3 regions of the Mannheimia sp. genome follow, and region 3 is predicted to be linked to each of the others. Evidence: riboswitches for the same ligand, from Rfam matches in the RefSeq annotation. Region 3 holds a riboswitch; each other region holds the start of a gene.
The links. A riboswitch is a leader RNA that binds a small molecule or an ion and turns the genes downstream of it on or off. The one in region 3 is predicted to bind thiamine pyrophosphate.
Positions count from the first base shown of each region.

Region 1: another riboswitch for thiamine pyrophosphate. It lies ahead of thiB (thiamine ABC transporter substrate binding subunit); the one in region 3 lies ahead of thiM (hydroxyethylthiazole kinase).
Region 2: another riboswitch for thiamine pyrophosphate. It lies ahead of ACJHV0_RS08290 (ABC transporter ATP-binding protein); the one in region 3 lies ahead of thiM (hydroxyethylthiazole kinase).

Region 1 is NZ_JBXGGI010000074.1:5,280-16,041, reverse strand. Features, by position in the region: gene ACJHV0_RS05595 (transferrin-binding protein-like solute binding protein) at 1-105, opposite strand, end outside; gene rnt (ribonuclease T) at 562-1,251, opposite strand; gene gloA (lactoylglutathione lyase) at 1,334-1,741, opposite strand; gene ACJHV0_RS05580 (hypothetical protein) at 1,833-2,648, shown strand; gene ACJHV0_RS05575 (YdbH family protein) at 2,653-5,361, shown strand; gene ACJHV0_RS05570 (YnbE family lipoprotein) at 5,378-5,572, shown strand; gene folK (2-amino-4-hydroxy-6-hydroxymethyldihydropteridine diphosphokinase) at 5,569-6,042, opposite strand; gene pcnB (polynucleotide adenylyltransferase PcnB) at 6,095-7,621, opposite strand; gene dksA (RNA polymerase-binding protein DksA) at 7,675-8,124, opposite strand; gene thiB (thiamine ABC transporter substrate binding subunit) at 8,360-9,313, opposite strand; TPP riboswitch at 9,356-9,499, opposite strand; gene ACJHV0_RS05545 (amidohydrolase family protein) at 9,769-10,752, shown strand.
Region 2 is NZ_JBXGGI010000115.1:12,998-23,759, reverse strand. Features, by position in the region: gene ACJHV0_RS08305 (ABC transporter substrate-binding protein) at 1-873, opposite strand, end outside; gene tenA (thiaminase II) at 891-1,538, opposite strand; gene ACJHV0_RS08295 (ABC transporter permease) at 1,554-2,318, opposite strand; gene ACJHV0_RS08290 (ABC transporter ATP-binding protein) at 2,318-3,037, opposite strand; TPP riboswitch at 3,112-3,202, opposite strand; gene ispB (octaprenyl diphosphate synthase) at 3,320-4,315, shown strand; gene ACJHV0_RS08280 (epoxyqueuosine reductase QueH) at 4,418-5,164, shown strand; gene fabD (ACP S-malonyltransferase) at 5,268-6,203, shown strand; gene ACJHV0_RS08270 (hypothetical protein) at 6,221-6,697, shown strand; gene fabG (3-oxoacyl-ACP reductase FabG) at 6,719-7,441, shown strand; gene brnQ (branched-chain amino acid transport system II carrier protein) at 7,613-8,902, shown strand; gene mutM (bifunctional DNA-formamidopyrimidine glycosylase/DNA-(apurinic or apyrimidinic site) lyase) at 8,958-9,782, shown strand; gene ACJHV0_RS08250 (hypothetical protein) at 9,881-10,318, opposite strand; gene ACJHV0_RS08245 (LysR family transcriptional regulator) at 10,466-10,762, shown strand, end outside.
Region 3 is NZ_JBXGGI010000142.1:5,372-16,133, forward strand. Features, by position in the region: gene thiE (thiamine phosphate synthase) at 1-56, shown strand, start outside; gene ACJHV0_RS09950 (MFS transporter) at 104-1,417, opposite strand; gene thiM (hydroxyethylthiazole kinase) at 1,410-2,228, opposite strand; TPP riboswitch at 2,285-2,388, opposite strand; gene nrdD (anaerobic ribonucleoside-triphosphate reductase) at 2,435-4,216, opposite strand; gene nrdG (anaerobic ribonucleoside-triphosphate reductase activating protein) at 4,213-4,686, opposite strand; gene ilvM (acetolactate synthase 2 small subunit) at 4,897-5,115, opposite strand; gene ilvG (acetolactate synthase 2 catalytic subunit) at 5,124-6,776, opposite strand; gene nrfA (ammonia-forming nitrite reductase cytochrome c552 subunit) at 7,118-8,602, shown strand; gene nrfB (cytochrome c nitrite reductase pentaheme subunit) at 8,622-9,278, shown strand; gene nrfC (cytochrome c nitrite reductase Fe-S protein) at 9,278-9,955, shown strand; gene nrfD (cytochrome c nitrite reductase subunit NrfD) at 9,955-10,762, shown strand, end outside.

The sequences.
Region 1 (10,762 bases), on a different contig from region 3:
AGATTCAGCTTTGGATGATTGAACATCAAAGCTTCCACCATTTGCTGAGCAAGCAGTAAGTAGTGCCGCATTAAGCAGTACAAAACCGCTTTTAAGTTTAAACATAGCGTCTCCTTTAAAAATAAAATAAAAACAAATAAAATAATAATCATTATCATTTTATTTGTTATATAAACTAATGTAAAGACTTGGACTTATTTTGTAGTACTTTAATGCTTTTTTAGTTAAGTAGGTGAGGCTGGAGATAAGGCTAACGCTTTGAGTACAACTAATTGATTTTTAGATAATAAATTAAGAGGCTGACAAACCGCTATTGCTGTATTAAGCGATTCGAAGTCAAAAGTCGAGTTTTCAATCTGAAAGTGCGGGTAAGTTTTAGATAACTTGCAGTTTGAAAGATAGATTGTATTTGGTCATAAAAACCTGCCCCTTAATCAGTTGGTTGTTTAGTCCAACTTTAGGGCAGATTATTACCCAGCTTTTTTATGCTCTACAAGCGGTTAATTTTCCATAAAAATTTGCAAGAAATTTATCCATTCTATTGTTTTTATGCAAAACGTGTTATTTGCTTGTATCTTCATCAACTTGCAACAGCGGAAACCCACCTAAATCTTTAAGGCGATTCACCATTGCACAAAATAACTCTGTGGTTTTTTCGGTATCGTATAATGCACAGTGGGCTTGGTGTCCGTCAAAACTAATTTGGGCGGCTTGGCAGGCTTTAACTAACACCGTTTGTCCGTACATAAAACCTGCAAGGGTTGCAGTATCAAACATTGCAAAGGGGTGGAAGGGATCACGTTTAGCATTAATCCTTTTAACCGCTGCCTGTAAAAATCCCTGATCGAACGCAGCATTGTGAGCCACAATCACCGCACGTTGGCAACCCTGCTCTTTCATCGCTCTACGCACCATTTTAAACATTTCGGGAATAGCGATATTTTCTGCCACCGCACCTCGCAATGGGTTATCAATATCAATGCCGTTAAACTTTAGCGACTCTGGGTTAATATTCGCCCCTTCAAACGGTTTGATATGAAAATGGCATTTTTGGTCTTCCACTAAGTAACCGTTTTCGTCCATTTTAACCGTAATTGCCGCCAGTTCTAATAACGCATCAGTTTGAGCATTAAGCCCCGCAGTTTCAACATCAATCACAACGGGCAAATAACCACGAAAACGATTTTTTAATAGATTATAATCGGTTGGTGGTGTAGTCGATTGAGAGGTAGATTCAGTTATATTTTCCATTTTTATTTCAACTTAAAAATACAAGCGGTCTGATTTGCAAAATTTTTTACAAATCCGACCGCTTGTGAATAGATAAAAGGAATTAGTTTCCTAATGCGGCTTGTGCGTTTTTGTTTTCAATAAATTCGATTTTATAACCATCCGGATCTTCCGCAAAAGCAATAACCGTTGTGCCGCCTAATACAGGACCCGGCTCACGGGTAATTTTACCACCTGCCGCACGCACATCTTCAATCGTTTGATAAATATCATCAACACCTAATGCAATATGACCATAAGCAGTACCTAGCTCGTAGCTATCCACACCCCAGTTGTAAGTCAGCTCAATAACTGCACTTTCGCTTTCGTCAGCATAGCCTAAGAAGGCTAAAGAGTACTTGTATTGCTCGTTCTCACTTCTGCGTAACAAACGCATACCTAACACTTCGGTATAGAATTTGATTGAACGCTCTAAATCTCCAACGCGTAACATTGTGTGTAAAATTCGCATATTTTCTTTCCCCCTTGAAGTTAAAAAATCTTGCGTATTATGGCATAATTTGAGCTTAAAATCATTTTCTTTCCATTTTTTAGGATTATTTATGGCTCACGATCACGACAGCCCATCAAAACTTGAAATTGCCACACACGCAGCCCTGCCGATGGTGTTAATGCTATTTATTGAAATGGCACTTAATTTTTACGCCTCTCCGGATAATGCTATTTTCATCTCCCCTTATTTATTGGCGTTTTTTGTTACCTCTTTCATCGCCATTTTAGTATTATGGAAAGGTGAGATTTGTCGTGGGCAAACCAGCCGCTTAACCTTTATTCTGCCTTTTTTACTGATTTTTGCAGTCGGAAATTTTATTTATTCGATTGCTTTCACACCTAAATATAACCCAATGGCAATTGCAAGTTTTGCTGCCATTTTATCTTGCTTGATCTATTTTCGTTTGCCGGAAGATGAAACGCTCTACAACACGTTGATGTATTGTGGTTTTGGCATTGTGGCAATCGGCATTATTCAATATTTAGCAATTTATTGGATTGAACTGCCTTCACTATTTAACGGCATTCGTGCCAATAATTTTGCTCAAGTGCTGCTTGGCATTTTACTCGCTGGCTGGTATTTAATGTTAGCAAAAAGCCGTTTAGAGGTTTTCTTGAAATTATTGGTAAAAGCCGCCTTAATTGTCTTGATACTTAACTACTGCTGGTCAGCATTTGTGTTATATCAACATTTGCAAATTATGCCGGAAATGCCATTGCTCTCATTCATTCTTTATTTTGCTGCACAATTTGTGATTTTGCTGATGCTGGCGTGGTTACTACTTGGAAAAAATATCAAAAATCCGACCGCTTGGAGTGTCGCTACAACCCTTGCAATCTTATATCCATTCGCCAATGTAGCCTGATTTTATGAAATGGGTATTACGCATTTTCGGCATACTTACCGCAATATTCATTGCGGTGATTGCCTTTTTATGTGTGCCTAATACCCAACTTGCTACTCCCATTAACTGGATTTTACCGAAAGAGTGGAAAGTGAAAATTCCACAAGGGTTACACCTAAATTGGCAAGGTTCATCAGTTTCACAATTTCAACTTTCTTATCGAGATTGCCCGCTGATTAGTGCAGATAAAACAGATCTCACTTGGATTAAGCAAAACCACCTATTTGTTGAAAAATTAGACATTGACTCCCACTGCTTATCACTCTTTCCCAAATCGGAAAATAATTCCAACACTTCGCTAAAAGCATTACTGGCGGTGATTCCTGATGGCGAAGCAACTATCCACTCGCTTAATTGGAAAAATCTCCCGGAGAATTTTAACCCAAGAATTATCCACTTGTTAGAACAACAAACCGCCTTGAAAATTTCCCTGTTTAATGGAGAAATCAAAGCTACATTAGCTCAACAAGCGGTCGATTTTTCCGCATTTTTTACAAATGGGAAATTGAATGCCGATTTAACTTACCAACCAAGCAAGCAAGAGCAACATAAGCTTACACTTTCTGCTGAAATTGAAGATAATTTCCTTACGCTTCCACACACTCTTTCAGCAGAATATTACTGGCAGCTGCCCGATGAAATCATTACAACCAAAGCCTTACAAAACGGGCATTCAACCTTGAATTGGCAGAAAAACGCCCAACAACAATTTGAAGGAAACTGGCAGGCAAGCCTTAGTACTGAAAATGATAAGCTCAATTTCCCTTTTCTGTTTGACGGCAAAAGCCTAGAAATCAAACAAGGGCGTTTTGATTGGAGCTTAACCGAACGTTTTCCGCTTCACGGCTTTGTTACAGCAAAAGTTACTCCACAATCTTTTACCAACCAGCCATTTTTGCCGCTTAAAACGGCTATTCGTATCAGCTTGCTTTCCCAAAACAGTTTAGGAAAAGGCAATATTGTGATCTCCAATTCAGAGGGCGAAATTACCGAACAAGGGCTGAATTTACCACTACGTTTGACAGGTAACATCAAGCACGGTAACTTTATTTTATACAGCAGTATTCCGCTGGATTTTCAGGGTAATTACGATGATTTAACCTTGAAGTTTTTACCCACTTCCCTGCTTCGTTTGACAGGGAAAGAGCGTTATTTAACGATTGATGATTTACGTTTTCCGCTTGCCGGGATCAAAATAGATAAACAAGGTATTCACGGGCGATTACACGCCATTCTTCGAGGACAAAGTCCTGACTTTAAAAATATTGAATTCCATTTAGATGGACAAGCTCAAAATTTTAAAGCAGGAGCGTTAGATTTTTTCCAAGATCCGAAAGACCCAAAAGCCGTTAAAGATAGCTGGAAATGGCGAATTTGGGGAAACTCCAATCTTAACGCTTTTAACAGTAAAGTAAATTTAAGCGGTAGAGGGCAATGGCATAAAAATACGGTGCAGCTTAACGAACTGAAGGGCGATTTATCCTCTGTGAGGCTTGATGGCACAACTATTTCCAAAACAGAGCTAACCAACGCCCAAACAATACAATTTAATATCAAAAAATTCACGCTTGACGGAGCTATTCAGCTCAAATCACCTGAAATTAAGTTTGATTACGGTGGTCTGCTACCAAAACCACAAGCAAAACTTGCTTTTAACGGTGAGTTAGAAAATCTTAATTTCAAAGGTACAGTAAATACCACCGAACTTGGTCCGCTTAAATTATTTGCTCGCCGCCAATTAACCGCAGATGCCAGCCAAATTATCGGTAAGCTATATTGGCTAGAGCAGTCTGCACAAGGCTTTCAACCTCTTTTTCCATTCCGTAGCCAATGGATAATTAATAACGGCACAATTCGTGGCGAAACGGCATTTACCGCCAGTGCAGAAAAAGGCTTAATTGCAGGCGGGCATTTAACCATTCGCAACGGAGGATTATCCTTACCAGATGGCGAGGCAAAAGGCATTGAATTTGCTCTACCTTACCGCTATCAAGATGGACGCTTTCATTTCGGTGTAAAAAAACCGATAGATGTCAAAGTCGCACAAATCAAACTCGGCGAGTTAGCCCTTGATAATGCCTCAATGAAAATTAATGGTTACTACCCTTACACTAAATCTAAACCATTGAATTTAAATCAATTATCCTTTAATTTATTTGGCGGTAAACTCAATGTAAAACGCTTCGCCTTACCGCAAACCGAAATTGCTTATCTGAATTTAGAGCGGTTAGATTTTGAGAAAATTTTGCAATTTATGCAATATCAACAAATCGATCTGAAAGGCAAAGCCAACGCTACCTTGCCATTTTGGCTAAGCGGCAAACCTTGCTACATCTGCGATGGCTTACTTACCCAAGCGGAAACCTCTTATTTAACCTTTACCCCTGAATTGCTTTCAGAAATGAAGAAAAGTGGTTACACCGAGCAAATTTTGTTACATTTAGTGGATAAAAGCACGATTAATGATTTTCGCAGTCTGATTAATGTCGGCTCAAAAGGCGATTTAGTGTTGGACGGAAAATTAAAATTATCGTCTAACCAAGATCAATCCAAAGTGAATTTAAACTATAATCACCGAGAAAATATGTTTGATTTGTGGAAATTAATTAACTACAGCTCACAATTTGAGCAAAAGCTAGAAAATTATCTCTACCAAAAATTAGATGATGAATAAAAATAACGGAAGAAAAATGAAAACAGCCTCATTTTGTTTTGCAATTTTTTTGCTAAATTTGACCGCTTGTACACCCAAAGTGCAGCTCGAAACGCCTGCTGATGGGATAACCATTAATATGAATGTAGTGGTAGATCACCGCATTGATGTGAAGATGGACGAAAAATCCCGTGCGGTGATCACGAAAAGTGAAAATAAAACGAAAAATTAGTTAAAGGTTGCCATTTGGTGATCTTTAAATTGCTGATAAATATCGGCTAATTTTTCCCCTGTTGGTAATACCAAATTCGGGCTTAAATCAAACATCGGCACAATCACAAATTCACGATTTTTCATCTCAATATGTGGCACGTCCAAACGCTCGGTTTGAATTTGCTCATTGCCGTATAAAATAATATCCAAATCCAACGTCCGCTCGCCCCAACGGCGTAAACGCACTCTGCCCTGTTCATTTTCAATGCTTTGTAACTTATCTAGCAATTCAGTTGGCGATAATTCGGTTTCAAATTTCGCTACGGCATTCACATAATCAGGCTGATCTTGCGGTCCAACAGGTTTTGAGCCATAAAATGGGCTAATTTCAAAATGAATTGCAAATTTTTTCAATTTTTCGACCGCTTGTTTAAGCTGTTCGAGAGGATTATCAAGGTTTGAGCCTAAGGCGATGTAGACAGTTTGCATAATTTTCCTTTCCTAAAAAAGTAGGAGCGAAAGATTTTTCGCCCCTACAACATTATTCAGTTTTAGATGTTTTCGTTTTTTTCTTAAACGTTCTACGGCGGCGTTTTTTCTTCGCTTCAGGCTGAATATTAGGCAAATGACGAACCGATTTTAACAACTCACCACGTTGCCCCTCATTGCTGAATTGGTATTCGTGCCACCAAGCAGCAAGTTCAATTAAATCGCCACCTTCAATTTCCGCACGCATCACTAACAAGTCAAAGCCTGCACGGAATTTGATATGTTCCAGCGTTTGTTGCGGGCGGTTGCCACTACGTTTCATCATTTGGAATTGCAATGCCCAAATATCACGAATAACCGAAGTATGACGACGATGCAAGGCGATAGCTTTGCAGCTATCTGCCAAGATGTCATTTGCCGCTAACATCATTGCATCGTGGCTGTTGAAACCACCTTCATTTTTAAGTTGTTCCATTTTTTCACGCAATGGATACCAAAGCAGTGCAGCAAATAAGAAAGCTGGATTAACAGGCAATTGATCTGCAATGCGTTCATCTGTTGAGGTTAATGCTTTATTAATCATACGCTCAGCATTTGAATCCCCTTTTGGGGTGAAAAACGGCGTTAATACAGGGAACAAGAATTGCCACAAATCGTATTCACGTAATAATTGATAGGTTTTTAGCCCTGCTCCTGTTTGTAATAATTTGAGCGATTCATCAAACAAACGAGCTGCCGGGATATTCGTTAAAAGCACCGCCATATCACGAATTGGAGCTTCTGTTGCTTTATCAAGGAACATATCCAGCTTCGCCATAAAACGAATGGCTCTGATCATACGCACAGGGTCTTCTTGGTAGCGGATTGCAGGCTCGCCAATGAGCGATAATTTGCCTGCTCGTAAATCCTCAATACCGTTGAAGAAATCAAAAATCAAGTTACGTTTGGTATCGTAATATAACGCATTGACGGTAAAATCACGGCGTTCGGCATCGTCTCTTAATGTGCCGTATACATTATCACGCAATAGCATTCCTTCATCGCTTACTTTCGAGATTTTGTCATTGCTGTGGGAAGCGTGCCCTGCTCGGAAGGTTGCTACCTCAAAAATTTCACGCCCGTAAACAATGTGAGCTAAGCGGAAACGACGACCAATCAAGCGGCATTGTCTGCCGAAAATACGTTGAATTTCTTCCGGGCGAGCATTGGTGGCAATATCAAAATCTTTTGGTTTTTTTTCAAGTAATAGATCACGAATACAACCACCAACAATATAGGCTTCAAACCCGGCAAGATGTAATTTATCTACAATCGAAAGAGCATTTTTAGGGAAATCCTTCGGACTAATCCCATATTGAGCTGCACTTACCGTGAATTTTTTATGTAGGAGATGAGAAGGCACATCTGTTTGATGACCTTTACTGCCTTTTTTATGGCTTTTTTGTTCTGTTAATTTAGGGGCTGAACGTTTAGAGCGACTGGATTTAGTTGTTTTCTCCGCTCTTGGTTCAACTTCTGGCTTATTTTCCTTCTCTTGCTTTTTTGGTTTGGAAAATAATGACTTAATATAATTAAAAATAGTACACCTCTAAATAGTAAATGCCTCTTTAAAAGAGGCATTATGTAACTTGATTATAAACCTAGCTGCTTCTCGCGAATTTCAGCTAATGTTTTGCAATCTATACATAAATCTGCAGTTGGGCGAGCTTCTAAGCGTTTGATGCCGATCTCAACACCACAGGTTTCACAAAAACCGTAATCATCTTCTTGAATTTTATGTAACGTTTGCTCAATTTTTTTCAACAATTTACGTTCACGATCACGATTACGAAGTTCTAAACTAAACTCTTCTTCTTGACTTGCACGATCGTTAGGGTCAGCGAAGTTCGTCATATCTTCTTGAAGCTGGCTTTTTGTGCGTTCTGCTTCTTCCATAATTTGACCGTGCCACGCTTTCAGAATTTTTTTGAAATGCTCACGTTGAGCTTCATTCATATACTCTTCATCTTTTGCCGGCTCATAAGGCTCAACACCTGCTAATGCTAATAAACCAAGAGAGGTGGTTTTAGCCGTTTCAGTCATAGATTACTCCTTGTTTGGAATTTTATTGTTAAAATTATATCCCGAATACAACCTAACTTCCTTGTAACTACATTATACGAAAAAATCAACATCTTCGGGTTTTTAGTAATGGCGGCTATAAATAACACAAAATCGAATGACTAACAAATAAATTTGCAAAAATTTTGCATTTATATTGATTTATTTGCTCAAAATTATAGCCGAATTTACGTTCGGCTATCATTCTGTTTATTTCTTACCAGCTTTTTGACCAATCGGCGAGCCATTTTTGAATCGTTTCATTAGAGGGCGGAGTAAATTCTAATGTGTTGTAGGTTGGCATTTCTGCAAAAGCAGGATCAACACCTTCCGCTAAAACAGGGTTCATTACATTATGGTAAGAAATAATATGTTGCGACTCAGGCTTATGCAAAAATGCTAAAAATTGATTTGCTAACGCTCTTTGTTTAGTCGTTTTTACAATTGCCGCATTTTCTACTTGAACTAAATGCCCTTCCTCAAATGGAGCTGCCACATATTTATCGGTGTTTTCGTGCCACTTATGATATAAAGGCGATGTAGTATAACTTAATACTAAATCCGATTCCCCTTTTAAGAAAGCTCCATAAGTTTCAGACCAACCTTTACCGACCGTTACGGTATGTTTTGCCAATGTTTTCCAAGCCGTTGGAGCTTCATCACCATACACTTGATTTACCCACATTAAGAAACCACGTCCAACGCTACTGGTTCTTGGATCTTGGTAGATAATCTTTAAGTCTTGGCGTTCAACCAGCTCTTTCAAACTTTTCGGCGGATTTTTCAACTTTTCTTTATCGTAAATAAAGGCATAAGAGCCTGTATCATACGGAAAGAAAATTTTATCTTTCATCTCTAATTTGGTTTTTGCCTCAAATTCCGTGAACAACCCTGAATTTTCAGCTTCAGTTTGCAAGAAATTATCAATGCCTAAAACCACATCGGCTTTGGTTTTTTCACCTTCTAAACGCACACGGTTGAACATTGTTACACCATTATCAAACGGCATAAATTTTAAATCACAGTTACACTCTTTCTCAAAATTTTGCTCTAATTTTGCAGCCGGACCATATTCAGAGGCAAACGAACTATAAGTGTAAACGGTAAGTGTTGGTTGGTTGGCAAAAGCGGTGGAGGTAAGTAGTGCCAATGAAGATAAAATCAGTTTCATAAAAAGTCCTTCTAAATTACGTTGATAGAAGGATTTAAGAGGCAAGTTTGCTATCTCAAATCCCTACGCTGATATTAATCAGATCAGGTTCTATGGGTATTTCTCAGCCACAAGCGGTCGGATTTTAGAGAAAATTTGCAAATTTTTAAGCAAATTAAACCGCTTGTTGCACCCCAATGAGAACGCTTTATTGTAAAAAGTTTGTTGCTGAATTTCAATATTCGCAAACGTTTGCTATTTAGCAAAAAAATCATTATACTACCCACCTAGTTCAAACAAGGAACTAGAAATGAATTATCCTACTTTAATAATGACTCCAAATTCTACGCAGCTACGCATCGTTTCACGAGGCGTGGCTGTTTTTTTATTCATTTCTAAACATTAAAAATCGCTCTTAAAGGCGATTTTTTTATGATACTTAATCTACATTGACAATATTGAAAGGAATAGCATAGATGAGCCAATTGATTCGTACCCTAAAAGGTCATATTCGTGATGAAATCATTAAAAAAGGCGGCTGGGTAAATGCTCACGCTCACGCAGATCGTGCATTTACAATGACACCCGAGAAAATCACTGTTTATCAAAATGCGAATCTACAACAAAAATGGGACTTGGTAGATGAAGTAAAACGTAATTCAAGCGTAGAAGATTACTACCGTCGCTTCTCTCAAGCGATTGAATTGATGATTTCACAAGGGGTTACTGCATTCGGTACTTTTGTAGATATCGATCAGGTATGTGAAGACAGAGCCATTATTGCCGCTCACAAAGCCCGTGAAGTGTATAAAAACGATATTATCTTAAAATTTGCTAACCAAACCTTAAAAGGAGTGATTGAGCCAACGGCGAAAAAGTGGTTTGATATTGGCTCTGAAATGGTGGATATCATCGGTGGATTGCCTTACCGTGATGAATTAGATTATGGCAAAGGCTTGGAAGCAATGGATATTTTAATGGAAACTGCCAAATCACAAGGTAAAATGTTGCACGTTCACGTCGATCAATTTAACTCACCAAAAGAAAAAGAAACCGAGCAACTATGTGATAAATCAGTTGAACACGGAATGCAAGGGCGAGTTGTCGCTATTCACGGTATCTCAATTGGGGCTCACCCAAAAGATTATCGTAAAATGTTGTATCAAAAAATGCGTGATAGCCAAATGATGGTGATTGCCTGCCCGATGGCGTGGATTGATAGTGGTCGTAAAGAAGACCTCCAGCCGTTCCACAACGCTTTAACGCCTGCGGATGAATTAATTCCTGAAGGCATCACAGTGGCAGTGGGGACAGATAACATCTGCGACTATATGGTGCCACTGTGTGAAGGCGATATGTGGCAAGAGTTAAGCCTACTTTCTGCGGGTTGCCGTTTCACTAACTTAGAAGAAATGGCAAATATCGCCAGTATTAATGGACGAAAAGTGTTGGGTTTATAATTCACAGCTT
Region 2 (10,762 bases), on a different contig from region 3:
TTCTGCCATTCTAGTGTAACGATGAGCATCTAATGCTCTAGGACGATGTGCAAGACGTGGTAAAGTATCAGCCCACGCTCGGAGATTTAATTCATTATTTAGTTCTTGTGGTTTATAACTGACAAACTCTTCCCACGCAGTTTGTGGGTGATTGAGCGTGTAGATGGTAGCTTTCTCTAAAGCGGTCAAAAAAGCAGAAAATTTTGCATCTTGTGCTTTGTCTTTATGAGCAACTAAAATCAATTCATCATAAGCAGGGACACCGTGTTCTTCAGGGAAGAAGGCTTTCCCTTTTTGATGTTCTAATGCAAGTTGATTTAGCTCGAAATTACGAAAAGCCCCAATTACCGCATCAACTTGCCCCGAAAGTAATGATGGCGAGAGCGACCAGTTCACATTGATTAACTCAATATCATTTTCCTTCAAACCAGCTGATGAGAGCATTGCTTTAAGTAACGCATCTTCAAATCCGCTAACGGAATAGCCAATCTTCTTACCTTTCAGATCGGCAATGGTATTGATCTTGCCGTTATCCAGCACGACAAGACTATTCAGAGGAGTGGCAACCAATGTACCTATACGGCTTAGAGGCAAGCCTTGTGCCACTTGTTGTTGAAGTTGCGGCTGATAATCCACCGCTAAATCTGCCTTACCTGCGGCGACTAATTTGGGTGGCATAGAAGGATCAGCCGGTTCAATAATTTCAACCTCCAAACCTTGTTCGGCAAAATAACCTTTCTGCTGTGCCACAATAATGGCAGCGTGGTCAGGGTTTACAAACCAATCTAGCATTAGGCTGATTTTTTCTTTTGCCATAACGTTGTTGGCTGAAAGTAGAGCCGCAACAGCAAATAAAGTACGATGAAGTTTCATAAATGTCTCCTTTTTAGTTAGCTTAAATCCAGCCCCATTTGCCAAAATGCGGCTTCCATACGACTGGCAGTATTGAAAATTTGTTGTAATTCAGCTTTTCGTGTTTCATTTAAAGGTTCATAGAGTTTAGCCAAATAATCAGCAAAGGCTTGGCTGTCTTGCTGAAACTCACTTGACGCGTAAGTATCAATCCAACTTTGATAAGGATTATTCGCCCCAGAATAAGGAGCAATGCGGCGAGCAATTTCAGCATAGCCAATCGTACAAGGAGCAAGAGCGGTATAAAGCTCTGCTAATCCGCCTTTCATTCCGCAATCTAAAACATAACGAGTGTAGGCAACACAAGCTGGAGATTCTTCCGTTGCAAATAGTTCTTCCTCTTTAATGCCCCATTGCTTGCAATAATCAATGTGTAATTGAATTTCGCTCAGTAATCCTTCATTCATTTTTTGGGCGAAATGAATATCTTCAAACCGTTCAGCCTTGAAAATACCGAGTGAAATTGCTCGGCTATATTGAAACAAAAAACGATAATCTTGCTTTAAATAGTGTTGAAAACAGTGCTTGGGTAACGTGCCATTAGCAAGTTGTTTCACAAAATCGTGATCGATATAATCAAGCCAATATTGCCCTGCTTTTTCGGTAAGTCGTTGAATAATAGACATAAATTCTCCTTATCATTAATGTAAATGTACAGCCCAAGGTACAAGGCGTTTAAGTAATTTATCGGTAACAAAGTAGAGCAATAATGCAATCACAATCAAAATAAAAAGAGCGGCAAACATCAAGTCTGTCTGCATACGAGCGTTAGCGTGGAGCATTAAGTAACCTAAACCTTGTGAAGCACCAACCCATTCCCCCACAATCGCCCCAATAGGCGCAACCGACACTGCAATGCGTAAACCTGAAGCCAGTGATGGCAAAGCAACAGGGAGCTGAACTTTAAATAACATTGCAATAGGTGAAATCTCTAAGGTTTTTGCCAAATCCAACCAAGTTTTTGGTGTATTGCGTAACCCATCAAAACAGGCAGCAGTTACAGGGAAGTAAATAATCAGCACCGTCATCACAATTTTGGAAGCAAGCCCATAGCCAAACCACAGAACGAGAAGTGGTGCTATAGCAAACACAGGAATAGCTTGAGAAATAACAAGTAAAGGCAGCAAGAATTTAGACAACTGCTTATAGCGAGTCAGTAACAATGCTGAGCCTAACCCGAACAAAAAGCCGAGCAGCAAGCCTAACACAATTTCCAATAACGTGATTTGGGCGTGAGTAGCAAGAAGCGGTGCATTTTCAATTAACTTTTGCCAAACCGTAAGCGGTGAAGGCAACATATAAGCAGGCATTCCACCAAAACTAACCGCCCCTTGCCACAATAAAAGCAAGCAAAATGTAATCACAAGCGGTCGAAAAAGTGGAATTTTTTGCAAAAAGGAACGCATTACTCTCCTCCGCCGGTTAATTCATTAAATAATTGTTGCTGTAATACCCATTGCCGGTGATTGTTAAGTTCTCGTGGTCTGTCGCCTTCTAGGGCAATAGTTAGAGCAATTTCAGCAGGTTGATGACGTAAAATGCAAATTTCATCGCTTACACGAATTGCTTCTTGCGGATCGTGCGTAATCAACAACACCGTTTTATCTCGCAACAGCTCAACGGCAAGGGCTTGTAATTGATGGCGAGTTACTGCATCAAGGGCGGAGAATGGCTCATCCATTAAAATGAGATTTGCCTCTTGCATTAACGTGCGAGCTAACGCCACTCGTTGCCGCTGACCACCCGAAAGTTGATAACAACACTTATGCAAATGCTCACCTAGCCCGACTTGCTCAAGCAGGCTTATCGCTTTTTCTTGGCTTTCTGCTGATTTTTGCCCACTTAAATGAGCCTGTAACTGAACGTTGTCAATTATTGATAACCACGGATAAAGCGAGTCGGTTTGAGCTAACCACGCAATACGAGTGTTGGGATCAAAAGAGATTTCGCCCGTTTGTATCGCTTCGCTTTCTAATCCTGCAATAATGCGTAAAAGTGTTGATTTTCCAACACCACTTGCTCCTAACAAACTGGTCCAACTTCCTTTTTTAAGTTGAAAATTGAAATGTTGAAATAGCACCTGCTCGCCAAATGTTAAGCAAAGATTGCGGATTTCAATGTGCATAATGCCTCCAAATCAACGATTTAGAGTAAGGCAAGAAACGCGTGAAAAAGACGAAAGAATAGAGATAGGGATTGAGTTTGGCATCATTAGTTTCCTACGGCAGTATTAACTGAATCAGGTTCACGGGTATCATCTCAGCTGAAAACAGCACCCCGACTAAAATTAGCTCAAGTCTAAGAAAATTTAGCCCAATATGCAAATGCTTTCTGAAATTATTCTTTTTGAAGACGGCTGATTTAGGGTAGAATGTAGAGCAAATTTTACCTAATCAGATGGAAACAAATGGCTACGCAATTAACTCTCGAACAAATTCAAGCCCTTGCAAATGAAGATATGCAAGCGGTAAACGCAGAAATTTTGGCTCAACTTAATTCGGAAGTCTTATTGATTAACCAGCTTGGGCATTACATTATCGCAGGTGGTGGAAAACGCATTCGCCCGTTAATTTCCGTGCTTGCAGCCCGTGCGTTAGGTTATCAAGGTAAAAAGCATATTACGGCGGCAGCCTTTATTGAGTTTGTACATACGGCAACATTATTGCACGATGATGTGGTGGATGAATCCGACAAACGTCGTGGGCGAGATACGGCAAATTCTGTGTTTGGCAATGCAGCAAGCGTGTTAGTGGGCGATTATATCTACACTCGCTCGTTCCAAATGATGACAGATTTAGACTCGCTTCGTGTATTAAAAGTAATGTCTTCAGCAACCAATGCGTTGGCAGAAGGTGAAGTTCAGCAATTAATGAATGTGAACGACCCAAACACCACTGAAGCAAACTATATGCGTGTGATTTACAACAAAACCGCACGTTTGTTTGAAGCTGCGACTCAATGTGTGGCAATTGCCGCGGAAGCAAGCGAAGAAATCGAAAACGGCTTAAAAGATTACGGTTGTTATTTAGGCACGGCATTCCAACTTGTTGATGATATTTTAGACTACTCCGCCCAAAGCGAAAGTTTAGGCAAAAACGTGGGCGATGACTTTGTGGAAGGCAAACCAACGCTTCCGCTCTTACACGCAATGCACGCAGCAGAAAAAGCAAGCAAAACCGCTCAAGTGGAGCTGATCCGCAATGCAATTGAAAACGGTGGTGAATTGGAGCAAATTCCAGACGTTTTAGCCATTATGACGGAACACAAATCTCTCGACTACGCAATGCAAAAAGCCCGTGAAGAAGCCCAAAAAGCGGTCGATGCGTTAGCGGTATTGCCTGAGAGCGAATATAAACAGGCATTGATTTCACTAGCGTATCTGTCGGTAGATCGCTCTTATTAATTTGCAAAACATCAGATAAATTTAACCGCTTGTAGGGGCAAATGATATTTGCCCCATAACCTATAATTCTTTTGGGCAAATGTTATTTGCCCCTACATAACAATGACAGAACAAAACCAACAACCCCAAGAACATATTGAAAGCGTGCGTGCTAGACGCAGAGCTCAAAATCAAAAAAAAGACCCAAACGCCCCGTTTGTGCGTGAGAAATTAACTCTTCCGAACGGACACAACAAGTTGCTGCTGCACTCTTGCTGTGCCCCGTGTTCGGGCGAAGTGATGGAAGCAATTCACGCCTCCGGCATTGAATTTACCATCTATTTCTATAACCCGAACATTCACCCACTCAAAGAGTATCTCATTCGTAAGGAAGAGAATATCCGCTTTGCTGAAAAGTGGGGTATTCCGTTTATCGATTTAGATGACGACTACGAAAACGACCGCAAAGAGTGGTTTAAAAAAGCCAAAGGGATGGAATGGGAACCTGAACGAGGCATTCGCTGCACAATGTGCTTCGATATGCGTTTTGAAAAAGCGGCAGAATACGCCCACAACAACGGCTTCCCGGTCTTTACCAGTTGCTTAGGTATTTCTCGCTGGAAAGATATGAACCAAATCAACGACTGCGGACACCGTGCCGCCGCCAAATTTGACGATGTGGTTTACTGGGATTACAACTGGCGAAAAGGCGGCGGCTCACAGCGAATGATCGAAATCAGTAAGCGTGAACGCTTCTATCAGCAGGAATATTGCGGTTGCGTTTATTCCCTGCGTGATAGCAACAAATGGCGATTAGAAACTGGGCGTGAGCGAATTGAGATCGGTAAACTGTATTATTCGCCAGATTAATCTACGACAAGCTGTCAGATTTCACCAAAAATTTGCAAGGTTACATCGTAGGGGGAAATTGCAATTTTCCCCTACAGGTTACAATTTAAAAGAGGAATAAAAAATGTCAAAATTCGCTATGGTTTTCCCAGGTCAAGGCTCACAAGCAGTTGGAATGCTTGCAGACCTTGCTACACAATATCCAATCGTAGAAGAAACCTTCAAACAAGCAAGTGATGTGCTTAGCTATGATTTATGGGATTTAGTTCAAAACGGCACAGCGGAAGATTTAGGTCAAACCCAACGCACTCAACCTGCTTTATTAGCCGCATCGGTGGCGATTTTCCGTGTATGGCAAGAAAAATACCCTGAATTAAAACCGTCTGTAATGGCAGGTCATAGCTTGGGAGAATACTCTGCCCTAGTTTGTGCCGGCGTGTTAAACTTCCAAGATGCCATCAAATTAGTTGAATTGCGTGGTAACGCAATGCAAGAAGCCGTGCCGGCAGGCAGTGGTGCAATGTATGCGATTATCGGTTTAGACAATGAAGCGATTATTAAGGCGTGCGAACAAGCAGCAACTGAAACAGGTGAAATTGTTTCAGCAGTAAACTTTAACTCACCGGGGCAAGTGGTGATTGCCGGCACAAAAGCGGCAGCAGAAAAAGCAGGTGAATTATGCAAAGCGGCAGGGGCAAAACGTGCGTTACCATTAGCAGTGAGCGTGCCTTCACACTGTGCGTTAATGAAACCGGCGGCGGAAAAATTAGCCGCAGCATTGCAAAATATCACGCTAAATCAACCGCTTGTACCTGTTATTAACAACGTGGATGTGGCAGTTGAAAGCGATGCAGATACCATCCGCAACGCACTTGTTCGTCAGCTTTATAGCCCTGTGCGTTGGACAGAAACCGTTGAGAAAATGGCACAAGATGGCATCACAACGCTTTATGAAATCGGTCCAAACAAAGTATTAACCGGTTTAACAAGCCGTATTGTGAAAGAGTTATCAGCACAAGCGGTAAACGATGTTGCCAGCCTTGAGGCAGTTCAAGCCTAATTTCAATGAGCGATAAAATGAGCAAAGAAACTTTATTTATGCTGTTCAGTGTATTGATTGCCTTAGTCATAGTGCCTGCCAGCTATATGTTTAGTAATGTCGATCCGCTTGAAAGTAGTTCCATATTTAAACAATTTGGTATGCTTTCGGTTGCCGCTGCTTGCTCATTTTTAGCTTACTTTTTGGCTATTAATCCGAAAATTCGTCGAGCATTTATCGGCGGGGCAGCACTTACTACCACGGTTATTCAAGCGTGGGCTATTTATGGCGTGTTGTTAAGCAAAGGTGATCCAAAAGGTGCGGTGGTTTTATTTCAAATTTATTTATTAAGTAGTTTAGGATTATTGCTCGTCTCAACAATATGGGCGTTTGCTCGCCCACGTTGGATTTATCCACAGCAAGGTTCAGCAGTTAAATATGCGTTATTCGGTGGTTCAACCACTGTGATAAACTACTTTATTATTCTTTTTATTTTTTATATTTTAACGCTTTAATCGTCTTTTATAGGAGAATGTATGAGCAAAATCGCATTAGTTACAGGTGCAACTCGTGGTATCGGCAAAGCAATTGCCGAAGAATTAGTCGCAAAAGGCTATACCGTTATTGGTACAGCAACCTCTGAAAAAGGTGCGGAGTCTATTTCTGCTTACTTAGGCGAAAATGGCAAAGGTTTAGTGCTAAACGTGGCAGATGCAGAATCTATTGATTCTGTGTTAAAACAGATTAAAGAAACCTTTGGTGATGTGGATGTGTTAGTGAATAACGCAGGCATCACCCGTGATGGTTTATTAATGCGTATGAAAGATGATGATTGGTTCGATATCATTCAAACTAACCTTACATCAGTTTATCGTTTGTCTAAAGCTGTTTTACGACCAATGATGAAAAAAGGCGGTCGTATCATCAGCATTGGTTCTGTAGTTGGCTCAATGGGTAATCCGGGTCAAACAAATTACTGTGCGGCAAAAGCAGGCTTAGTGGGTTTTTCTAAATCATTGGCGAAAGAAGTGGCGAGTCGTGGCATTACGGTAAACGTCGTTGCACCGGGCTTTATCGCAACCGATATGACCGATGAACTAAACGAAGATCAACGCAATGCAATCTTAAGTCAAATTCCGGCTGGCGAACTTGGCTCTCCACAAGATATTGCAAAAGCAGTGGCATTCTTAGCCTCAGATGATGCACGTTATATCAACGGCGAAACCATTCACGTGAATGGTGGGTTATATATGGGTTAATATTTCCTTTCTATTTTGTTAAAAGTCGGCAATTTGCCGACTTTTCTTTTCTAAAAACACATTTTTCCACAATATCAAGCGGTCTTTTTTTGCAAGAAGTTTGCAAATATGGCACAATTCTCCCCTTATTTTTTAATGTCTTTCCTTTTTAATTTTTAAGTAGTAATTATTATGACTAAAAATACCTTCATCGTGGGCTTTATGCTCTTTGCGATTTTCTTTGGGGCGGGTAACTTAATTTTTCCGCCAAAACTCGGTTTAGATAGTGGCGTTGATTTTCTGCCTTCTATTATTGGCTTTGTGATTACCGGTGTGGGTTTGCCACTGCTCGGAATTGCCGTGAGCGGTTACTATCAAGGTGGTTACAAAGAAGCCTTGAGCAAAAATGTTCACCCTTATTTTTCTCTGCTATTTTTAATGGCAATTTATTTAACTATCGGACCATTCTTTGCCATTCCTCGTACAGGGGCAACGGCTTACCAAATGGCAGTTGTACCCTTTATTGGTGAAAGTAGCACAGTTTCTTTATTGATATTTACACTCGTTTATTACTTGATTGCGGTATGGTTCAGCTTAAACCCATCAACGGTAGTAGATAGAATCGGGGCAATCTTAACCCCTGTATTGTTAGTTGCGATTTTAGCATTAGTTGTTAAAGCGGTTATCTTATTAGGCGGAAATGAATTGCCTGTAGCTGCAACTAAAGCTGATCCTGAAACCCCTCTCTTTACAGGTATTGTTGAAGGTTATTTAACAATGGATGCTCTAGCCTCGATTACTTTCTCTGTGATTGTGATCAGTGCAATTAAGGCGAAAGGTATCGGTGGTAAGGACTTAATCAAGCAGACTTCAATGGCTGGGGTAATTGCAGCTATTGCATTAGCAGCAATTTACATTTCTCTTGCGTGGATTGGTAATCACTATCCGATTAGTGCAGAAACTCTCGCAGAGCTGAATGCAAAAGGTCAAAACATCGGTACATTTATTCTTAATAGTGTCGCAACTGATACCTTCGGTGAGTTTGGTCGTACGCTACTGGGCGTAATTGTAACGCTTGCCTGTTTAACCACTTCAATTGGGTTAATCGTAACCACAAGCGAATATTTCAATGAAGTATTCCCGAAAATTTCCTATAAAGTGTATGTATTAATTTTTACGCTTATTAGCTTTGGCATCGCTAATCAAGGCTTAGATTTTGTTATCTCAAAATCAGTGCCGGTATTGTTAGTGCTATATCCTATTGCGATGACGGTTATCTTCCTAATGTTTATTAACATCTTTATTAGACTACCATTACTGGCTCAACGCTTGCCATTAGCACTGGTTACTATTGTGTCCATTTTATCCGTTGCCGGTGTGGAAGTGATAAACGCTCTGCCGTTGAAATCTATTTCAATGGAGTGGATTCCGTTTGCAATTGCAGGTACAGTAATTGGTTATCTATTTGGTAAAAAAGCCTAATTAACAACATTTAGGGTGCGTTTATAAACGCACCTTTTTACTATAAGGAATAAAAATGCCTGAATTACCCGAAGTTGAAACCAGCGTACGAGGCATCGAGCCTTATTTAAAAGGACAAACAATTAAGCAAATAATGGTCCGCCAACCTAAACTACGCTGGGTAGTTAGTCCTGAGCTGTCTCAAATGGAAAATGCAAGAATTGAAGCAGTAGAAAGACGAGCGAAATATCTTATCATCCGCACCGACAAAGGCGATATTTTAGTTCATCTAGGAATGTCCGGCTCACTTGGCATTTTGCAAGAAAACCAACAAAAAGAAATTGGCAAGCACGACCACGTCGATCTTATTACCCAAAACGGCACTGTTTTACGCTATAACGATCCTCGCAAATTCGGCTGCTGGCTATGGGCAGAAAAGGCTGAAAATCACGAACTACTACGTAAACTTGGACCTGAACCGCTTTCAGACGATTTCACACCCGATTATTTATTTGCAAAAAGTCGTAAAAAAACGACCGCTTGTAAAACCTTTATTATGACAAATGAAGTAGTTGTGGGCGTTGGAAATATCTATGCGTGCGAAAGTTTATTTATGGCTGGTATTCACCCTGAGCTTGCAGCACAAAATCTGACTAAAAAGCAATGCGAGCGTTTAGTGAAAACCATCAAAGAAGTGCTAACTAAAGCCATTATTCAAGGTGGCACAACGCTCAAAGATTTTGTCCAACCTGACGGCAAACCCGGCTATTTTGCTCAAGTGCTACAAGTATACGGACGAAAAGGGGAAGCCTGTAATGATTGTGGAAAACCCATTGAAACCAAAGTGATTGGGCAACGTAACACTTACTTCTGTCCGAAATGTCAGAAATTGCCTAAGTGATTTTGATTAATCGCTAATATAAAAAAGGTCATATTTGCAAAAAAACTTACAAATATGACCGCTTACTACTAAGGAACTATGAAAAAAATTATTTAGGATTAAAGATAACTTGCTACGTTAAATAATACGGCTTGTTTAGCTGCACTTAACTCATTTTGATGAGCCGCAGTATCTAACGAAGTAATTAATTTACTGATTAGAGTTGAACGAGCAGACACCATATCTCTTTCACGAGCATTATCTTGAGCATCATATTGATCTACAAAGCTCTCTTGTACTGTTCTTTTTGCATTTTGTGCGAATTCAGCTGCTTCATTCACTAACGCTTTGAAATTTGCAAGATTTTGCTCTGTTTGCAGATCAGCTAAACGGCTTTTTAGTTGGTCTGCATAATAATCATAATTATCTTTTTTTACTTCAGTTAATTTATATGTCTTTCCTTCAATATCTACATATCGTTGAATAGTTGCCGCATTTGCTGTTGTAGTTAAAGCTGTACCAAGTAAAATTGTGCTGATTAATGTATTTAATTTCATTTAAAAAAATCCTCTATATATTATCTATTTGTTAAGTCAAACGACATCTTGTCGTTGATGTGGAGCATTATAGAGGTTAAAAATAAAATGATAATACACAAAAAAGTTGATAGACTATTAACCTTAAGTTATTAATTAAGGAAAACTATGCCAAAACGTGAAAATTATAATGATCTCTATGCGTTTCTATTAGTCGCCAATGAAAAAAACTTTAGCAGAGCAGCGACCAAATTGGGGGTTTCATCTCCTGCACTCAGCAAAACAATTCGTTTATTAGAAGAACGGCTCGGTTTGCAACTATTTGTTAGAACAACAAGGCAGGTTACACTTACCCAAGCCGGGCAACAACTTTTTCGTACCGCTGAAAAAAGTTTTACTAAGCTCGACCAAGAATTAGATTCACTGGCTCATTACCGTGAAGCACCTAGCGGTTTAGTGAGAATT
Region 3 (10,762 bases):
AGGCTACAGATTGGCAACAAGCGGTTAAAAATCTGGAAAAATTTGCAAATGTGTAATTAAAATATAATTTAGGCGGATGTAAGTTCCGCCTAATTTGTTTCAGTTAAATCTCCGCCAATTCCAAATCTTTAGTTTCGTGAACTTGCCACAATGCCCAAAAGCTTAACAATGAGGCGACAGATAAATAACCTCCAACCCCAAATAAGCCGAAGTTTTCGTTAATTTTAACCGCAATAATGGTAAATACACTCGCCCCTAAAATACCTGCTGCGGTGTAGGCAAGGGAGGCTCCTGTGTATCGTACTTCTGTTGGAAAAAGTTCAGGTAGAATGACTGCCATTGGCCCAAAACTTAAGCCTATTAAGATCATTCCGATGGTTAAGAAAATAAAGATTGAGGTTGGTGTGCCGTTTTCTAGAAAAAATGGCATTATTAAGCCGTAAATTACGGTTGCCCCTGTGGCGATGAGTAGTAATAAACGGCGACCGATGCGGTCGGAATATAAGCCTGAGAAGAAAATGGCGATTCCGAAAATTACGGATGTGATCAGCAAATATTGGGTGTAGAGATTTGCCGGCAAGCCCAAACCTGTGGCGTAACCTGCTTTAGACACCGCAACAGGGCTTTTTACGAAAATCGGGGTAAAGGCAACTAAAATGTAGAATAGCACATAGCCTGCGGTGGCAATTAATACGCCGATCATAAATGGCTTGAAATGCTTGCTAAAGAGCGTTTTAAGTGGCGTGTGGCGGTTTTTCCCTTGTTGTTCTGCCTTGAGGAAAATTGGGCTTTCGCTAATTTTTATGCGGATATACAAGCCGATAAAAATCATCACAATAGAGGCAATAAACGGAATTCGCCACGCCCAATCCAGAAAAGCTTGTTCGCCATAAATGAGATTAACTAAGTAGAATGCCCCATTGGCTAATAGCAAGCCGATAGGAGCTCCCATTTGCGGAAAAATACCAAAAAATGCCCGTTTGTTTTTGGGGGCGTGTTCGGTGGCGACTAATGCAGCTCCTCCCCATTCTCCCCCTAAGCCCAAACCTTGCCCGATACGGCATAAGCAGAGCAGTACCGTTGCCCAAATACCAATAGCGGCATAGTTTGGCAGTAAACCAATCGCTACTGTGGATAAGCCCATCAATAAAAGCGAGGCAATAAGGGTTTGTTTACGTCCATATTTATCGCCGAAATGCCCGAAAATGATCGAGCCCATCGGGCGAGTGAAAAAGGCAAGGGCAAGAACGGAAAGCGACATTAATTGGTTAGAAACAGGGTCATCACTATTGAAAAACTGCACGTTAAATACCAGTACTGCAGCCATTGTGTAGATATAGTTATCAAAGTATTCAATTGCCGTGCCAACCATTGAGGCAACGGCAACTTTTGTCGGACTCGATTGTAGGCTAGACATATTCCACCTCCGCATATTGCTCAACCGTTTCCGGTATTAAAGCCCCTAATTCATCTAAAAGATTGACTGCAAATTGCCCGTATTGGGTTGGTTTGAGTGATTTTGCCGCAACTTCACCGGCAACCGCATAAGCGGTACAAGCCTCAACCAGTGCGTTGAAATAGCGTTTTTTCTCAGCAACGGCTAAAAATGCACCGCACACGGCACTTAATAAACAGCCTGAAGCGGTAATTTGTGGGAACATTGGGCTGCCGTTTTTAAGTAACGCAGTGCGTAAGCCATCGCTTACTACATCGGTTTCGCCACTAATGGCAACTAAGGTTTTATAACGTTTAGCAACTTGTTGAGCGATTTCCACAAGGCTATGCGAGCCTTCGCCGGCATCAACGCCTTTAGCCTGCCATTTTACGCCTGCGAGGGTGGCAAGTTCTCCTGCATTGCCTCGAATGGCGGTGAATTGGATTTCGTTAAGCAAGATTTCAACCGTTTGACGGCGAAAAGGTGTTGCTCCAACGCCGACAGGGTCAAGAATTACAGGAATGCCTAAACGGTTTGCCGTTTTACCGGCAAGCACCATTGCTTCCACTTCTTTGCCGATTAATGTGCCGATATTAATTACCACAGCCGAACTTAATTGAGGCACAGCTTCCATCTCCTCAATGGCAGTCGCCATAATGGGTGAAGCCCCGAGAGCCAATAAACCATTGGCGGAAAAGTTAGCGGCAACAATGTTGGTAATATTATGAACAAGCGGTCGATTTTGCCGAATTTTTTGCAAATAGGTGGATTGAAATGGGGTAGATGTGGTCATCGTTTATTCCTCATTGTATTGAAAAAACAATGCACCAACACGAACGGGAATAGATCGGTTTTAAGCCTTTAGTTTCCTACGTCAGTGCTAACTGCATCAGGTTCAACGGGTATTTCTCAGCTTGCTTTATTTGAGTAAACAAGCACCCCGACTAAATGAGAGCTCAATATAAAACTTTAGAAAAGGGTTGTAAAGTACCTTAAACGTTAAGCCGCTTCTCGATGATAAAACCGCAAACTATGCTCTTTTTGGCGGGCAGAACTAAAGGCAGAAACCCGTTTTAAATAGCCGATAACTCGTGTGCCGTAGTCAATATTTTGCGAGCCGCATTTGGAGCAACGATGCAAAGTGCGTTTGTCGATATGGCTACATTCGTTGCAAATTGTGATTTTGACGTTAATGCAGAAATAGTTGCAGCCTGTTTTAGCGGCGGTGTCTAATAGTGAACGATAGCCGTTGGCGGTTAAGGCTTCATCGAGGTTTAAATGCAAGGCTGAACCACCATCTAGCCATTCAATTAGCTTTTTGCCGTGCAGTAAGAATTTATCGAGAGCGTTAGTTTCTTCATCTTCTACCACATAGAAATAGGAGTTGTAGCAATCACGAGGCACGAAATAGCCGTCTGCTTTATCCCATTTCGCATTTTTTACCCCTAAATTTTCGGCAGGCACAAATTCAGTGTTGAACTTCACACCATATTGTTGGCTGGCAGCTTGGTTTGCCTCAAAAATTGTTTTTAAGCGAGATTGCACAAATTCAATATATTCAGGATTGTAGCCTACTTTCAAGCCTTGAGATTCAGCCGCTTCTGCCATACCGTTAATGCCGATGGTGAGGAATTGTTTATCTAACGAAATAAATCCAGCATCATAAACAGGCAGCATTCCGTTGGCTAAATATTCCTCCATCAATTTTCGGTAAGCATATTGATATTTATGGATCTTGCTGACTTCTGAACTCAAATCACGCTTATCTTGCACTAAACGGTTCATATTAATCGTAATCACATTTATCGAACCTGTTGCTACACCGCCAGCACCGAGTGAGTAAGAGAAGGTGTGATCACTGATTTCATTGCGTAAACGGCAGCAAGAAGCGAGGGAATCAGGGTTATCCGACTGATAAATAAAAAAGGAATTACCTTGTGCCAGTTCATTTGCCATTTGGTTGGCAAATTCGTCATCTTTGCATTTACCTTGTTCAGTTAGCATTGCGGCAGTTACTACAGGGAACGTAAGAATGGCTTTGCTGCGTTCTTTGTTAAACCATTGCATAAAGAAAAGCTGCAATTTAGCGGTGGTTTCCCAGCAGGGCTTTTCAAAATCAGGGAACACAAAGTTACCGAACATTGCCTCAAAATAGAATTTATCGTAAACCGAAATATTCCAAAATACGCTTTGATAGCCTCGTGCGGCAGCCGGTTGGTTAATGCTGTAGACCACTTGTTGGAGGTGATTTTCAATGTCGGAACGATGGGTTTTCAGGTAGTTATCGCCATAATCTTTACGGGCAAAATAGTCAAAATAGGTAAGAAATTCAACGGTCGCAACAGCTCCGGCAAATTGGGAACTAACCGCAAAAACAAAATTGACAAAAGAGCCGCAAAAAGAAGCCAGATGTTTTGGAGCTTTGGATTCGCCCCCCAGTTTGGTTAAGCCATCACGCAAAAACGGATACATTGTAACCGATACACAATAAGGTTTGAGGCTGGTTTCATCGTGAACGTAAATTTCGTGTGCTTCAATTTGGCGTAAGTATTCGCAAGCGGTCTCTTTATCAAAAAGTTTTGCAATTTTTTCGCTGATTTTTGCTCGATTAATTTGCACAAAAAAATCTTTCATCAGCTCGTTTTCCATTGTGGCAATATTTTTTTGTGTTACGTTGGCGTTAGCGTCCATTTTTGAGCCATCAGCCGCATTTTGGGCTTGAATGTAGTGGTCAATAAAAGCTAATTTTTCTGAAATTTGTTTCGCTTCTAAGCGAATCATAGCATTGCTCCTTTGATAAATAAGTGGTTTAGATTTTCATTATTGCGTAAATCAATAAAACGTTGGTTAGTGGTCAGGCTGTTTAATCCGCCTTGCTCGGCAATCCAACGACCTGTTTTTAAGTAAGTTAATTCAGTCAGTAAACAAGGAGGAATTTCGTGCCGCTCTAAGCCTGTGTAGAGGCAAGTTTGTAGCTTTTGTTGCTTACAACGTTTTAATAAAGAGAGTAATGTTTCCGCTTGCCATTCACCCCCCATAAATAGCACGCAACTAATTAAACCTTGATAGCGTTTTAGGCGTTCATTGAGATAATCAAGCGTTAGCTCTTTTCCCTCACAGGCTTTCCAACTCTCTACACTATGGCAGCCTTTACAGCCAAGCGGACAGCCTGTAATGAGAAAAGCCAGTGAAGTTTCATTCGGCACTTCTTGCCAAACAATTTGTTCTGAACTGAATCTGAGGTTTTCCATTTTTATTATTAACACAATATGTTGTGTTTTTTAACATTATTTAACACTATATATAGTATGTTAGATCTGTTGGGTTTAAAAAGTAAAGAGCAAAAAACAAGAAAAATAGGTTGAAATTTGAAGATGTGAATAAAATCAAAAAGATAGAGAATTGTAAATTTTTGGCGAAAAAAAGACCGTGTAGAAAACACACGGTCTTGAAAAGTTTGACTAATTGATCTCTATAACATCAAACAGTTTTTCTAATTGATGGGTTAAAAGTGAAATCTGGCGTTGGCTTACTAAAGTCAATTCTAATTCAAATGTTGCATTATTTGCTTCAACCTTCAAACTTTTTACTTCAAAACCACGATGACGGATCATTCTTAAAATACGCTCTAAAGTTTCCGGGCGTTTGTTGGCTTTTAAGGTTAATTGATATTCTTGCATTTTTCCTCCTACACATCATCGTCCAGCATATCCGCATTACAAGCACCTGGTGGCACGAGAGGCCAGACGTTATCTTCTTGTGGAATGCAAACGTGGAGTAAATACGCCCCTTTGGCATTTAACAAGCGGTCAATTCCGTCCGAAACTTCGCAAGCCTTTTCAATGCGTTCGCCCTCAATATCAAAGGCTTTAGCAAGCATTACGAAATCCGGGTTGTCGTCTAAAATTGTTTGGCTGTGGCGACCGTGGAAGAACAGAGATTGCCATTGGCGAACCATTCCTAAACGTTGGTTATCCAGCAACAAAATTTTTACCGGCAGCTTACCACGCTTGATAGTGCCAAGTTCTTGAATGTTCATTAAAATTGAGCCATCGCCCGTGATAACAATGACTTGATCTTCAGGACGAGCAACTTGAGCTCCGATTGCAGCAGGCAAGCCAAAGCCCATTGAGCCGAAGCCTGCTGAGGTAATGTAGTTTTTCGGATCGGTATAAGTTAAATGTTGTGCCGACCACATTTGGTGCTGACCAACATCGGTTGTTACGACACTGTTTTTTGCTTTACGGTTAGACAAGGTATGTAATAACGCAACCGCATCGATATCACCATTACCGCTATTTTCTTGATATTGGAAGTCAAATTGCTGTTTTAAATTACGTACATCTTCACGCCAAGCATCAATGTCTAACGGTTGAGCTAAATAATTAATTGCTTCTATGAGGCTGCCTTGTAGGGCAATTTGAGCTTGTCGTAGCTTGTTAATTTCAGCATTATCAATATCAATATGAATGACTTTTGCGTGAGGAGCAAAAGTGTCTAATTTACCGGTTACACGATCGTCAAAACGAGCACCACAGGCTATGAGTAAATCGCACTCTTGCACGGCATAGTTAGCGGCTTTTGTGCCGTGCATACCAATCATACCCATATAAAGCGGATCGGTTGGTTCGATAGTGCCTAATCCTTTTAGTGTGGAAACAGAAGGAATATTTGCAATTTTTACAAAATTTCTGACCGCTTGTACACCGTCTGCCATTCCTACGCCTCCACCAACGTAAAGCACAGGGCGTTTAGCTTCTGATAATAGTTTTTTGGCTTCAGCTAGTTTCTCTGCATTTTGTGTAGGAGCTTTCTCTTTCGTATAAACAATGGGTTGAGCATTAATAGGAGCTAATTGAACATCTCGCGGAATATCAACTAATACAGGACCCGGTCTGCCACTTTGAGCAATTTGGAACGCAAGGGCTAAAATCTCAGGTAGTTCTTCAATACTTTGAACGATAAAACTGTGCTTAGTACAGCCGAGCGACAACCCGAGAACGTCTGCTTCTTGGAAGGCGTCTGTACCTATTAAATGGCTTGCAACCTGCCCGGTAATAGCAACGATAGGAATAGAATCTAGTGCTGCATCACCTAATCCGGTAATTAAATTCGTCGCTCCCGGTCCTGAAGTAGCAATGCAAACGCCCACTTTTCCTGTTGAACGAGCGTAACCAATTGCTGCCATTGCAGCACCTTGCTCATTGCGGCAGAGAAGATGCTCTAAGCCCGAATCATATATGGCATCATAGGTTGGCATTATTGCTCCCCCCGGATAGCCAAAAAGATGAGTTACACCGTGAGCTTTTAGGCTCTCAGTAATAAATCTTGCACCATTCATTGTGTTGTGTCCTTCGCATTTTTTATTATTTGTTAAAAAATGTTATAGATACCACAAATTCACTATTTTTTAAACTTTAATTTTGACTAAAGTAAGAATTGATTTTATCTATAATTTAAGCAAATAAAAGTCGTTTTTATTTAGGCTGTAAAAGGCTTTAACCCTTAAGGGGTATTTTGCGGAATTTTCTTGATTTAATTCAAAAAATATTCACTTTGCGATAGTAGAGTTGATTTAAATTTCATATTCTCTTTAATGAATTATTAGAATTTTCTTATTAATGTAATAGGAAAAATTCTTATTTATATTTAATGATTTTTTACCTGAGTGGGAGAACCAAAATGAAATTATTCACGAAAAGCCTAATGGTGGCTGCAATTTCAATATTGGGGTGTTTACAACCGGCTTTAGCAGAAGAAGCAAAAAAAGAGTCTTTAACAGATAAAGCCGTTAAACACGAAAAATTAGGCGTAACGGTTGAGTCTGCAAACCATCTTTTTGCAGAGAAATATCCGCTCCAATATAACTCTTGGAAAGCGACTTCTCAATCAACCGACCGTGGTAGTGCGTTAGAGTATGACCCACGTTATGTGATTTTATGGGCAGGCTATGCGTTCTCTAAAGATTATAACAAACCACGTGGGCATTACTATGCGGTTACCGATGTGCGTGATATTTTGCGTACCGGGGCACCTAAAGATGAAAACGACGGTCCACAGCCTTCAGCTTGTTGGACCTGTAAAGGTCCGGATGTTGCTCGCTTAATTGAAGAAAAAGGTGAGCGTGGTTATTTTGACCCTAAATGGGCAAAATATGGTTCAGAAGTCGTAAACTCAATTGGTTGTGCAGACTGCCACGATACAGCTTCAGAAGAGTTTAAAGAAGGTAAAGCAGCACTTCGTGTTGCACGTCCTCACGTATTGCGTGCGTTAAATACCATTGGTTGGAAATTTGAAGACTTAGACAAGCACGGACAACGTCCAGCCGTGTGTGCAAACTGCCACGTGGAATACTACTTCAAAAATAAAACAGACGTAACTTTCCCTTGGAAAAACGGTATTGATGTAGATAGCATCGAAAAATACTACGATGAAATCAACTTTGCCGACTGGACACACGCCTTATCTAAAGCACCAATGTTAAAAACCCAACACCCTGACTTCGAAGTTTGGGCTCAAGGTACACACGGTAAAAACGGAGTGACTTGTATTGACTGCCATATGCCAAAAGTGAAAGATAAAGACGGAAAAGTTTACACCGAACACAAAATCGGTAATCCGTTCGATAACTTTGAAGCGACTTGTAAAACTTGCCACGAGCAAAGCAAAGAAACACTTGAAAAACGTGTGAAACAATACAAACACGATGTGAAAGAAGCGATGATTCGTTTAGAAGATCAATTAGTGAAAGCTCACTTCGAAGCGAAAGCGGCTTGGGAAGCCGGTGCAACAGAAGTTGAAATGAAAGATATTTTAACTGCAATCCGTCACGCTCAATGGCGTTGGGACTACTCAGCGGCAGGGCACGGTAACCATTTCCACGCACCAGATGTTATGCTACGTACTATCGCAACCGGTATTGACCGTGCAGCAGATGCTCGTGCAGAGTTAGGTGTAGTATTAGCGAAACACGGCGTGACCACTCCGGTTGCAATTCCAGACATCTCAACCAAAGAGAAAGCACAATTAGCGATTGGCTTAGATATTCCTAAAGAGCAAGCTGCGAAAGATGAATTCTTAAAAACAGTTGTGCCACAATGGGAAAAAGAAGCTCGTGCTAAAGGCTTATTGCCTGCAGAAGACGCACCAAAAGCAGATGCAAAATAATGTAGCTTGAGGTGATACTATGAAAAATTTAATCTCAAAAGCAGGGCGAGGAATCGCCCTCCTACAAGCGGTCGCATTTGCAAGTTTTTTTGCAATTTCAACCGCTAGTGCAGAAATGCCGGCTCCGCCAAAACCACTTTGGCAATCTGAACAAGCGGATAATTCACAAATTGCTCAAGATGCTCGCCGTGATCCAAACAAATACTGTACGCAATGTCACGAAACAGCAAATGCGACAGGTAAACCGTTCCATCACGTAGGCAAACATTTCCAAAAAGATGTGAAAAGCCCGAACACCGGTGAGCAAATTACTTGTGTGAGCTGCCACGGCAACATTTCTGAAAGCCACCGTAAAGGGGCGAAAGATGTGATGCGTTTTAATCCGCACGGTAAAGCATCTAACCCTGAGTTAGAGCGTTCTGTTCACGAGCAAAACCAAGTGTGTATGGCGTGTCATAATCCGGACGCTTTGCGTGAAAAATTCTGGGCTCACGATACTCACGCATCAAAAATTTCGTGCACAAACTGCCACGAAATTCACCCGGAAAAAGAGCCGATGAAAGGCATTGCAGAAAAAGATCGCATCAAACTCTGTGTAGATTGCCATACCAAAGTGCATTCAGGAGAATTTAAAAACCCTGAAATGAAAGCCACAGAAGCAAAAGGAATAAAATAATGACTTGCACCCGTAGAGATTTCGTCTCAGGGGCAGGTGCTATAGCTGTCGTAGCAAGCACCGGGCTTGCTACCTCAGTAACTCTTGCTACTGAGAAAGAACAAAAGAAAATTCGCTATGCGATGGTACACGATGAAACCTCTTGTATCGGTTGTACTGCGTGTATGGACGCTTGCCGTACTACAAACAAAGTGCCGGAAGGTGTTTCTCGATTAGAAATTATCCGTAGCGAGCCGTTTGGCGAATTCCCAAATGTACAGTATGAGTTTTTCCGTCAATCTTGCCAACATTGTACTAACGCACCTTGCGTAAGTGTTTGCCCGACAGGTGCATCGTTTGTTGATCCGGAAACGGGGATTGTGGATGTTCATTCAGATTTATGTGTGGGTTGTCAATATTGTATTGCGGTGTGTCCGTACCGTGTACGTTTCATTCACCCAGAGAAAAAATCGGCAGATAAATGTAACTTCTGTCGTGACACCAACTTGGCTGAGGGCAAACAACCTGCTTGTGTTGAAGCCTGCCCAACCAAAGCATTAACCTTCGGTGATATGAACGATCCAACCAGCGATATTTTCCACAAAGTGAAAAACAACCCTGTTTATCGCACGAAAACATCGCTCGGTACAGAGCCGAACTTGTATCACATTCCATTTGGTAAAGGAGAACATAGATAATGAATGAATATGTACCTTTCCAAACCCCAAACCTTGTTTGGGACGGCACCATCGCTATCTATTTATTTCTACTTGGTATTTCATCAGGTGCGGTACAGTTAGCGATTGCTTACCGTAATAGCGGTGTAAAAATCGAAAAACCAAGCCAAAACTGGATTATTCGCAGTGCGGCAATTCTTGGTACATTACCAACCATCATTGGTTTGTTGTTGCTAATTTTCCACTTGACCAAACCTTGGACATTCTGGAAATTAATGTTCAACTACAACTTTTCATCGGTAATGTCGATGGGGGTGATGTTATTCCAACTTTATATGGCAGTTCTCGTTGTTTGGATTGCAATTATGTTTAAAGATTGGTTAGCCTGCTTTATTAGCCGCTACCTACCAATGTTTAAATTTGCTTTAGGTTGGATCGATTTTGCCGAAGCAAAACTGTTAAAACCGATTGAATTTATCTTATTCGTGTTAGCGGCGGTATTAGGGGCTTACACAGGCTTCCTACTATCAGCCTTAGTCAGCTATCCGATGTTAAACAACCCTGTGTTACCGGCACTATTCTTAGCATCCGGTGCATCTTCAGGTATTGCGGCAACATTCCTGATGGTATTAATTGCCGGTAAATTATCGGGGGAAAGCCACGAAGTCCACTTTATGCACAAATTTGAAGTGCCGATTATGGTAACTGAATTAGGTTTAATTGTGGCATTCTTCGTGGGCTTACACTTCGGTGGGGCAGATAAATCACTTGCTTTAACAAATGCACTTTCAGGCTTCTGGGGTAGCGTATTCTGGATCGGCGTAATGT